DNA from 4 places in the Actinoplanes sp. SE50/110 genome. Region 4 is predicted to be linked to each of the others. Evidence: riboswitches for the same ligand, from Rfam matches in the RefSeq annotation. Region 4 holds a riboswitch; each other region holds the start of a gene.
The links. Region 4 has a riboswitch for cobalamin ahead of bluB (5,6-dimethylbenzimidazole synthase). Riboswitches for the same ligand answer to the same signal wherever they lie in the genome.
Positions count from the first base shown of each region.

Region 1: linked by a shared signal. The riboswitch ahead of cobN (cobaltochelatase subunit CobN) and the one ahead of bluB (5,6-dimethylbenzimidazole synthase) in region 4 are both predicted to bind cobalamin.
Region 2: linked by a shared signal. The riboswitch ahead of ACSP50_RS25940 (VWA domain-containing protein) and the one ahead of bluB (5,6-dimethylbenzimidazole synthase) in region 4 are both predicted to bind cobalamin.
Region 3: linked by a shared signal. The riboswitch ahead of ACSP50_RS02725 (ribonucleoside-diphosphate reductase subunit alpha) and the one ahead of bluB (5,6-dimethylbenzimidazole synthase) in region 4 are both predicted to bind cobalamin.

Region 1 covers NZ_LT827010.1:7,597,371-7,599,562, reverse strand. The annotation lists gene ACSP50_RS33955 (precorrin-3B synthase) at 1-788, opposite strand, end outside; cobalamin riboswitch at 870-1,010, shown strand; gene cobN (cobaltochelatase subunit CobN) at 1,041-2,192, shown strand, end outside.
Region 2 covers NZ_LT827010.1:5,787,083-5,789,274, reverse strand. The annotation lists gene ACSP50_RS25955 (helix-turn-helix transcriptional regulator) at 1-6, shown strand, start outside; gene ACSP50_RS25950 (SRPBCC family protein) at 3-524, shown strand; gene ACSP50_RS25945 (glyoxalase/bleomycin resistance/extradiol dioxygenase family protein) at 667-1,017, shown strand; cobalamin riboswitch at 1,062-1,270, shown strand; gene ACSP50_RS25940 (VWA domain-containing protein) at 1,280-2,192, shown strand, end outside.
Region 3 covers NZ_LT827010.1:617,017-619,208, forward strand. The annotation lists gene ACSP50_RS02720 (DUF6346 domain-containing protein) at 1-247, shown strand, start outside; cobalamin riboswitch at 524-732, shown strand; gene ACSP50_RS02725 (ribonucleoside-diphosphate reductase subunit alpha) at 868-2,192, shown strand, end outside.
Region 4 covers NZ_LT827010.1:5,146,362-5,148,553, reverse strand. The annotation lists gene ACSP50_RS23115 (SIMPL domain-containing protein) at 1-208, shown strand, start outside; gene ACSP50_RS23110 (hypothetical protein) at 273-872, shown strand; cobalamin riboswitch at 883-1,086, shown strand; gene bluB (5,6-dimethylbenzimidazole synthase) at 1,141-1,767, shown strand; gene ACSP50_RS23100 (MmcQ/YjbR family DNA-binding protein) at 1,832-2,192, opposite strand, start outside.

The DNA of each region.
Region 1 (2,192 bases), 2.5 Mb from region 4:
ACCAGCGCGCCAGCGGCGTCCTGCTCGTGTCCGGTCGTCACGCCGGCCAGCGGGTCGGTCGCAGCCGGACCGCCTCCACCGGGGGCCGGCCCGGCGGGAACCTCGGCCGTGGCGAGACCGAGCGCCGCGGCGACACGCGCGGAGACCCGGGCCGCGCCGTCGGTCAGCTCGCGCAACCGCCACGCGGCCGCGCCGCCGCCGCGCTGCGCCTCCCGCTCGGCCAGGAACGCGTGCGCGCTCGCCAGCAGAGCCTCGATCACCGAGTCGTGGGTCACGCGCAGCCCGGTGTCGCGCCCCCCGAACGTCAGGGCGAACCGGTCGCCGGCCGGGGAGCCGGCGAGCGGGACGGCGGTGACGTCGGCCGCGAGCGGGACCGGCCCGAGAGCGAACAGGAACTTGCCGGGCAGCGCGGCCAGCCCGGGATCGGCGCAGATCGCCGCGTCGAGGCGCCGGACCAGGTCCCGCACGGTGTCGCTCGCCATCGGCGGGGCGGCGATGTTGCGTACCGCGTCGTGGGTTGCCGATGGCAGCAGCCCGGCGGCGCGCAGGCGGGCCGCCACCGTCTCCACCCGGTCTTGCGGGAGTGCTCTGAGCTGCAGGTTCGCTCGGGAGGTGAGCTCCAGGCGCCGGTCGCCGAACTCCTCGGCCAGCTCGCGCAGGCAGCCCAGCTGGGCGCCGGTGAGCATGCCGCCGGGCAGCCGGACCCGCGCCAGCAGCCCGTCGGCGGCGGCGTGCAACCGCAGCGCGCCGGGGCAGGCGTCGGTGTCGGACTGTCGAAGGCGACTCACGGCCCGGATACTACGGGCGGCCCCCGACAGGACCGGAGCCTCGGGTCGGCAGCCCCCTGAATCGTCAGCGGCGTCACAACGTTCGGTAGCGTGTGCGACGACAAGTGAATTCGAGCGGCACTGCCGCGGAGGAAGCCGGTGCGAGTCCGGCGCGGTCCCGCCACTGTCACCGGGTGAGCTGCCCGGGAGCCAGGAACTCCGGTCGCCGTGATTCTTACTACCCGGGGCGCGGACCCCGAGGGGAGCGCACGCGTGTTTCTGCTGCTGTCGACGTCCGACACGGACCTGCTCAGCGCCCGGGCCAGCGGCTCGGCATGGCGGCTGGGCAATCCGGCCCGCACCGGGGTGGCCGATCTGCCGGCCCTGCTGGACGGGGTGGAGCTGGTCGTGGTCCGCATCCTGGGCGGCCGCCGGGCCTGGGAGGAGGGCCTCGACGAGCTGCTCGGCGGGGATCTGCCGGTGGTGGTGCTGGGCGGCGAGATGGCGCCGGACGCCGATCTGATGAAGCTGTCGTCGGTCCCGGCCGGCATCGCCGCGGACGCGCACACCTATCTGGCGCAGGGCGGCGCCGACAATCTGCGGTCGCTGCACGACTTCCTGTCCGACACGGTGCTGCTGACCGGCAACGGCTTCGCCCCGGCGGTGGAGAGCCCGCAGTGGGGGATCCTGCCGCGAGCAGCAGAGGGATCAGGGTCGGACGGCCCGACGATCGCGGTCCTCTACTACCGCGCGCACCACATGGCCGGCAACACCGCGTTCGTCGATGCGCTCTGCCGGGCGATCGAGGCGAAGGGCGCCCGCCCGCTGCCGATCTTCACGGCCTCGCTGCGCACCGCCCCCGACGACCTGCTGGCCGAGCTGCGCAAGGCGGACGCCCTGGTGGTGACGGTGCTGGCGGCCGGTGGCACCCGACCGGCGACGGCGAGCGCCGGCGGTGACGACGAGGCCTGGGACGTCGGCGTGCTGGCCGAGCTGGACGTGCCGATCCTGCAGGGCCTCTGCCTGACCAGTTCCCGCGCCACCTGGGAGGCCAGCGACGACGGCCTGAGCCCGCTGGACGCGGCGACGCAGGTGGCGATTCCGGAGTTCGACGGCCGGATCATCACGGTCCCGTTCTCGTTCAAGGAGATCGATCAGGACGGGCTCTCGGTGTACGTCGCGGACCCCGAGCGGGCGTCTCGGGTGGCCGGCATCGCGGTGTCGCACGCCCGCCTGCGGCACATCCCGCCGGCCGAGCGCAAGGTCGCGCTGATGCTGTCGGCCTATCCGACGAAGCACTCGCGGATCGGCAACGCGGTCGGCCTGGACACGCCCGCCTCGACCGTGGCGCTGCTGGCGGCGCTGAAGGACAACGGCTACAAGATCGGCGATTTCTCGGCGTACGACGGTGACGGGCTGATCCAC
Region 2 (2,192 bases), 640 kb from region 4:
CCATGACCGGACCACAGCCGCAAGCCCGGGTCGCCGCCGACGGTGACCGCTGGACGTTGATCCTCATCCGCGATCTGCCCCAGCCGCCCGGCGAGGTCTGGGACGCGCTGACCGACCCGGAGCGCCTCGATCGGTGGGCGCCGTTCACCGCGGACCGCCCGCTGACCGCGCCCGGCCCCGCGACGCTGACCCTGGTCGACGGCGACGAGCGGACCGCGCTGCCCGCCGAAATCGTCCGGGTCGAGCCACCCCACCTGCTGGAATACACCTGGGGTGAAGACCTGCTGCGCTGGGAGCTCGCCGCGGCCGCAGGCGGGACCCGACTGACGCTGCGGCACACGCTGACCGATCGTGACATGGATGCGATGGTGGCTGCCGGCTGGGATCTGTGCACCGGGGTGCTGCGGCGGCTGCTCGACGGCGAGTCGGTCAGCGCGATCCGCGGGCGGTCGGCGATGGACCACGGCTGGCGCGACCTGCGGGACCGCTACGCCGAACAGTTTCGGTCAGATTCGGGATCCTGATGGCGTGCGCCGCGGCGGATGACGGACCGCTGTTCCCGGCCACGGCGATGGTGGCGGAGCCGGCCGGTCAGCTTTCAGGGCGGATCGCCGCACCCCACCATCCGCGGGCGGTCACCGGAACCTCGATCAGTAGGGTCGGCGCATGGCCGTACAGGGATTGCAGCGCATCATCGTCTCCGTTGCCGACCTCGACCGGGCGCTCGGGTTGTACCGGGACGCGCTCGGGCTCACCGTGACCGCGCAGTTCGGCGAGATCGCCCGGCTGGACGTGCCGGGCACCACCACCGAACTCATGCTCCACCAGCGGCCGCCGACAGCCGGACTCGCCGGGGTGGCGGCCAGCTTCCGGGTCGACGACGTGGACGCGACCACCGCGGCCGCGGAGAAGGCCGGGGCGACGGTCGTGGACGCGCCGGCGGATCAGCCGTGGGGTGAGCGCCAGGCGGTCCTCACCGACCCTGATGGACATGTGATCTGCCTGGTCGCTGTTTGACGGGCAGGTCCGGGGTGGGAAAGATTGGCGTCCGAGCGGTTGCGGAGGAACCCGGTGCGAGTCCGGGACGGTCCCGCCACTGTGACCGGGGAGCGACCCGCTGACGCGACAGCACGCCACGGCCCTGCGGCCGGTGCGGCCGGCGCGCAGGGCCGCGGCACACCACGGCTTCCGGGCCGAGGTGGCGGCGGCACACCACGGCCCGCGGGCTGGAAGGTGGGCGGGAAACGGCGATCCGGGAGTCAGGAGACTCCGGCCGCTCGTGACAGCCGACGTGCGGGCGTGGACACCCGCCGGGAGGGAACACCCTGTGACTACTCCGTACCCGTTCTCGGCCGTGGTCGGCCTGGACGATCTGCGCCTCGCGCTGCTGCTGACCTCGGTGTCGCCGGCGGTGGGCGGCGTCCTGGTCCGCGGTGAGAAGGGGACCGCCAAGAGCACCGTGGTCCGGGCGCTGGCCGGGCTGCTGCCGCCGGTGACGGTGGTGCGCGGCTGCCGGTTCGCCTGCGACCCCGCCGCGCCCGACCCGGACTGTCCGGACGGGCCGCATCCCGCGGACACGCCGGCCGGGCACCGGGCGGCGACGCTGGTCGAGCTGCCGGTGGGGGCGACCGAGGACCGGGTGGTCGGCACCCTCGACATCCAGCGCGCGCTGGCCGACGGGGTGAAGGCGTACGAGCCGGGGCTGCTCGCCGCCGCCCACCGGGGCGTCCTCTACGTGGACGAGGTCAACCTGCTGCCGGACCACCTGGTGGACCTGCTGCTGGACGCGGCCGCGATGGGCCGCGCGCACGTGGAGCGGGACGGGGTCTCGGTCAAGCACGCGGCGCGGTTCCTGCTGGTGGGCACGATGAACCCGGAGGAGGGCGAGCCGCGGCCGCAGCTGGTGGACCGGTTCGGGCTGGTGGTCACGGTGGCGGCGCCGCGGGATGCGCGGCTGCGGGCCGAGGTGGTGCGCCGGCGGCTGGCATACGAGCTGGATCCGGCCGGGTTCGCGGCCCGTTTCGCCGACGACGAGCGGGAGTACGCGGCCCGGATCGCCGCCGCGCGAGCCCTCCTGCCGAGCGTGACCCTGCCGGACGCGGAGCTCGACCGGATCGCCCGGATCTGCCTCGCCTACGGGGTGGACGGGATGCGCGCGGACATCGTCGTGGCCCGCTGCGCGGTGGCGATGG
Region 3 (2,192 bases), 4.5 Mb from region 4:
TCGGTGGAACGGCGGCGGTGGCGAGCGGGTGATGATCGGCAAGCCTGGCTTCTTCACCGACGAGAAGCCCGGGGACACCTTCACGATCGGGGAGAACACGGGCAGCCGGGGCAGCGTCGGTTACTCGCGTGCCGAGGTGCCGCCAAGGCGGTGGGTGACCGCTCTCGTCACCCTCATCTCCATCATCGGTGTCGCGCCGCTGCTGTTCGCCATCGGCTTCGTGCGATACCGCCTGCGGAGGCGGTGATCGGGTGCTGAAGCCGGGTGCGGCGGGGCGGATCGGCGCCATGCAGCCGGTGACCGAGGCGGTGGCGCCGGCCGGCGCCGGGGTTTCGCGGTTGACCCGGGCGCGCGTGGCGATGATCGACGATCTGGCGCGGGCGCGCTGGCAGGGGCGGTGTGCCGTACTGCACGAGGATGCCGGTAATCCGTCCGGGATCTACTTTTGGGGGCTTTCGGGGGAGTGGGCGCAAGGGTGTGCGACACACCATGTGGCGTTGCACCGTGCATGTCGATCCCATATATAGTGTCGGACGCAGCTGGTTCGGTGGCCTGTGAGATGGGTTGCCGAGGCAAGAGGGAATCCGGTGCGAGACCGGGACTGCCCCGCAGCGGTGAGTGGGAACGACCGCCGTCACATCAGCACTGGGCGTGAGCCTGGGAAGCGACGGCCAGTAGGAAAGCGATACACGCCCGCGAGTCCGAAGACCTGCCAGCGCGCCGCATACGACCGTGTGCGGCGGTCGGAGGCCGCGCGGGACGGCCGACGCCGAGGGGGTCCGCCGAACGCGTGCGCGCGTCGGCGGGATGTCGGTGTCTTCCCGCGCGGGTTTCGGCCTGTTGACTCGCTAGGGGGAAGAGGGCGCCATGACGCTCACACCGGAGAAGACCGGCGTGCCGGAGCAGCGGCGGCACGTGATGCGGGTGCGGAAGCGGAACGGTGAGTTCGAGCCCGTCGACGTCAACAAGATCGTGACCGCGGTGGAGCGGTGGATCACCGGGCTGGACGAGGTGGATCCGCTGCGGGTCGCCACCAAGACGATCAGCGGGCTGTACGACGGCGCCACCACCGAGGAGCTGGACAAGCTCTCGATCCAGACCGCCGCGGAGCTGATCGGCGAGGAGCCGCAGTATTCGCGGCTGGCCGCGCGCCTGCTGATCGACCTGGTGGAGCAGGAGGTCCGGGAGCAGGGTGCGACCACGTTCAGCGAGTCGATCGAGCTGGGCTTCGCGCAGGGGCTGATCGGTGACGACGCGCACGCGTTCGTGGTGGCGCACCGGGCGGAGCTGGACGCGGCCGTGGACGTCGCCAACGACCTGCGGTTCGAGTATTTCGGGCTGCGCACGGTCGCCGACCGCTACCTGCTGCGGCACCCGATCAAGCGGGTGCCGGTCGAGACCCCGCAGTACTTCCTGATGCGGGTGGCCTGTGGACTGTCGCAGACCGCGCAGGAGGCGATCGGGTTCTACCGGCTGATGGCGTCGCTGGCCTATCTGCCCAGCTCACCGACGCTGTTCAACTCCGGCACCCGGCACACCCAGATGTCGTCGTGCTTCCTGGTCGACTCGCCGAAGGATGAGCTCGACTCGATCTACGAGCGGTATCACCAGGTCGCGAAGCTGTCGAAGTTCTCCGGCGGGATCGGCATCGCCTGGTCGCGGGTGCGCGGCCGGGGCGCGTTGATCCGGGGCACGAACGGCAAGTCGAACGGCATCGTCCCGTTCCTGAAGACGCTGGACGCCGGGGTGGCCGCGGTCAACCAGGGCGGGCGGCGCAAGGGCGCGGCGTGCGTGTACCTGGAGCCGTGGCACCCGGACGTGGAGGAGTTCCTGGAGCTGCGGGACAACACCGGCGAGGAGTCGCGGCGCACCCACAACCTGAACCTGGCGAACTGGATCCCGGACGAGTTCATGCGCCGGGTCGAAGCCGACGAGGACTGGTCGCTGATCGACCCCTCGGACGCCCCCGAACTGCCCGACCTGTTCGGTGACGCGTTCACCGAGGCGTACCGGATCGCCGAGAAGAAGGCGGTCAAGAAGATCAAGGCCCGGGAGCTGTACGGGCGGATGATGCGCACGCTCGCGCAGACCGGCAACGGCTGGATGACCTTCAAGGACCGGTCGAACGCGCTGTCGAACCAGACCGGCGCACCCGGCAACACCATCCACCTGTCGAACCTGTGCACCGAGAT
Region 4 (2,192 bases):
CCGGCCCCTGGGCCGCGTCGTCAAGGTCACCGAGTCGGCCCCGGACCTGCCGGCCCCCGGCGACCAGATCCGGGCGGTCAGTTCCGCCATGTTCCCCGCCGACTCACCGGTCCCGATCGAACCCGGCCGCCAGCGGCTGTCGGCCACCGTGACGGTCGAGTGGCTCTTCGCCAGGACCCCGGCCCCGAAGGTCGCCGCCCGAGGGTGACAGCCCGGTCGGACCCACGGCAAGCCGGCACCGGCCGCGAAGTCGTCAGTCGACGGCGCGGCCGGTGACACGCGATCCGATCACGACCACCGCTGTCCTTGACCGGCACCAGGGTCTGCACCGGGGGATGCGCCGGGCCCGGCGGCACCGCGCCGACGGTGACCGGGAAGGCGACGCCGGGTCGGGGAAAGTGCGGTGGCCGGTCGGCGGTCAACGCCGTCCGGGCGTCCTGACCGAGGTGTGGGACCGGGACGACGTGCTCAGCAGGATCGGGTACCCGCTGCCGGTCGCCGTCCGGCAGCCGGTCACCGCCGACTGGTCCGTCGAGCGCACCGCGGGCCTGCGGGTTCAGGCGGCCGACGTCCTGCGCTTCGTCGGGCCGGGCCGGACGGTGCAGGTGGAGCCGTTCACCCTGCCGGCCGGGCTCGCCCCGGACACCGGCATCGCCGAGATGAGCGGGATGCTGCCGGACGAGCGTGCGGGTGAGCTCACCGAGCGGGACGGTGAGGTGGTCCGTCGCGCGTTCTGCCTGGATGCCGGCGAGCAGCACGAGTTCTACGGTTACGTGGCGAAGCCCGGTCATCTCATCGCCGTCACCTGCAGGTATGACGACCCGGCCGACCGGGACTGGGCCGAGCGCGTCTGGCGGTCGGTGGGACGGTAGCGTCTCGGGTGGCACGAACTTGTTGCGAGGTGCCCCACCGGCGACGGCGGGGAGAATCTGGGAAGCCGGTGTGAATCCGGCACGGGCCCGCCGCGGTGACCGGGGAGCCGCCGCCCACGCGCGTGAGCGCAGCCACTGGCCGGCCGGCCGGGAAGGCGGGCGGTGAGGCGTCGATCCGGGAGTCCGAAGACCGGCCTCGCGCCCATCGGCCCCCTCCGGGCCTGAGCAGCGGGAGCCTGCCCACATGCACGATCAAGATCAACTTCCGATGGCGCTGTACGACGTGATCCACCGCCGCCGCGACGTCCGCGCCGAGTTCACCGGTGACCCGGTGCCGCCGCCCGTGCTCGACCGCATCCTGACCGCCGCACACGCCGCCCCCAGTGTCGGCCTGTCCCAGCCGTGGGATTTCCTGATCGTCCGCGACCGCGCCCTGCGCGAGGCGTTCCACGAACACGTGTGTCACGAGCGTGAGGTGTTCGCCGCCACCCTCGACGGCGCGGCCGCCACCCGCTTCGCCCGGATCAGGATCGACGGGATCCTGGAGTCCACCCTGTCCGTCGTCGTCACCTACGACCCGCGGCGCGGTGGCCCGGCCGTCCTGGGCCGCCACGCGATCGCCGACGCCGGCCTCTACTCGGTCTGCCTGGCCATCCAGAACCTGTGGCTGGCCGCCACCGCCGAGAACCTGGGCGTCGGCTGGGTCTCCTTCTACCGCGAGCCGTTCCTGCGGGATCTGCTCGGGATCCCGCCCGCCGTCCGCCCGGTCGCCTGGCTCTGCCTCGGCCCGGTCAGCCGCCTGCAGGAGACCCCCGACCTGGAACGCCACGGCTGGCGCCACCGCCGCCCGCTGGCCGACGCCCGCCACGAGAACCGCTGGCGCGCCTGCTCCTGAAGTCGCGGGCAGTGGATCCGTCGCCGGCCTCAGGCGCGCGGCCCAAACCAGGGGGACCGCCTGCTCACACCGCCGGGCGGGGCGCCCCGCCCGGCGTGACCCGGGCGGCCAGGAACTTCGGGGCCTGCTCGCCGTAGCTGTCGGTGAGCAACTCGGCGATCTCGTCCCAGTCGGTGTGCTCCCCGAGGACCGCGGCCGCGACGTTGGCCCCCCAGGGGGCGCGCAAGTACGGAAAGCCCGCCGCGGTCAGGCCGAGCAGATCCGCGGCGGGCACCCGGAACGTGATCACGGTCGGCGCCTCGCCGCCGACGGCATGCCGCGCATAGGCCGGGTTGCGCTCCAGGTCGGGCACGTAGACGTGCGCGACCGTCCGGCTGCGGACCCGCCAGCGGACCCCGATCCAGGCCGGCTCCTCATACGTCTCG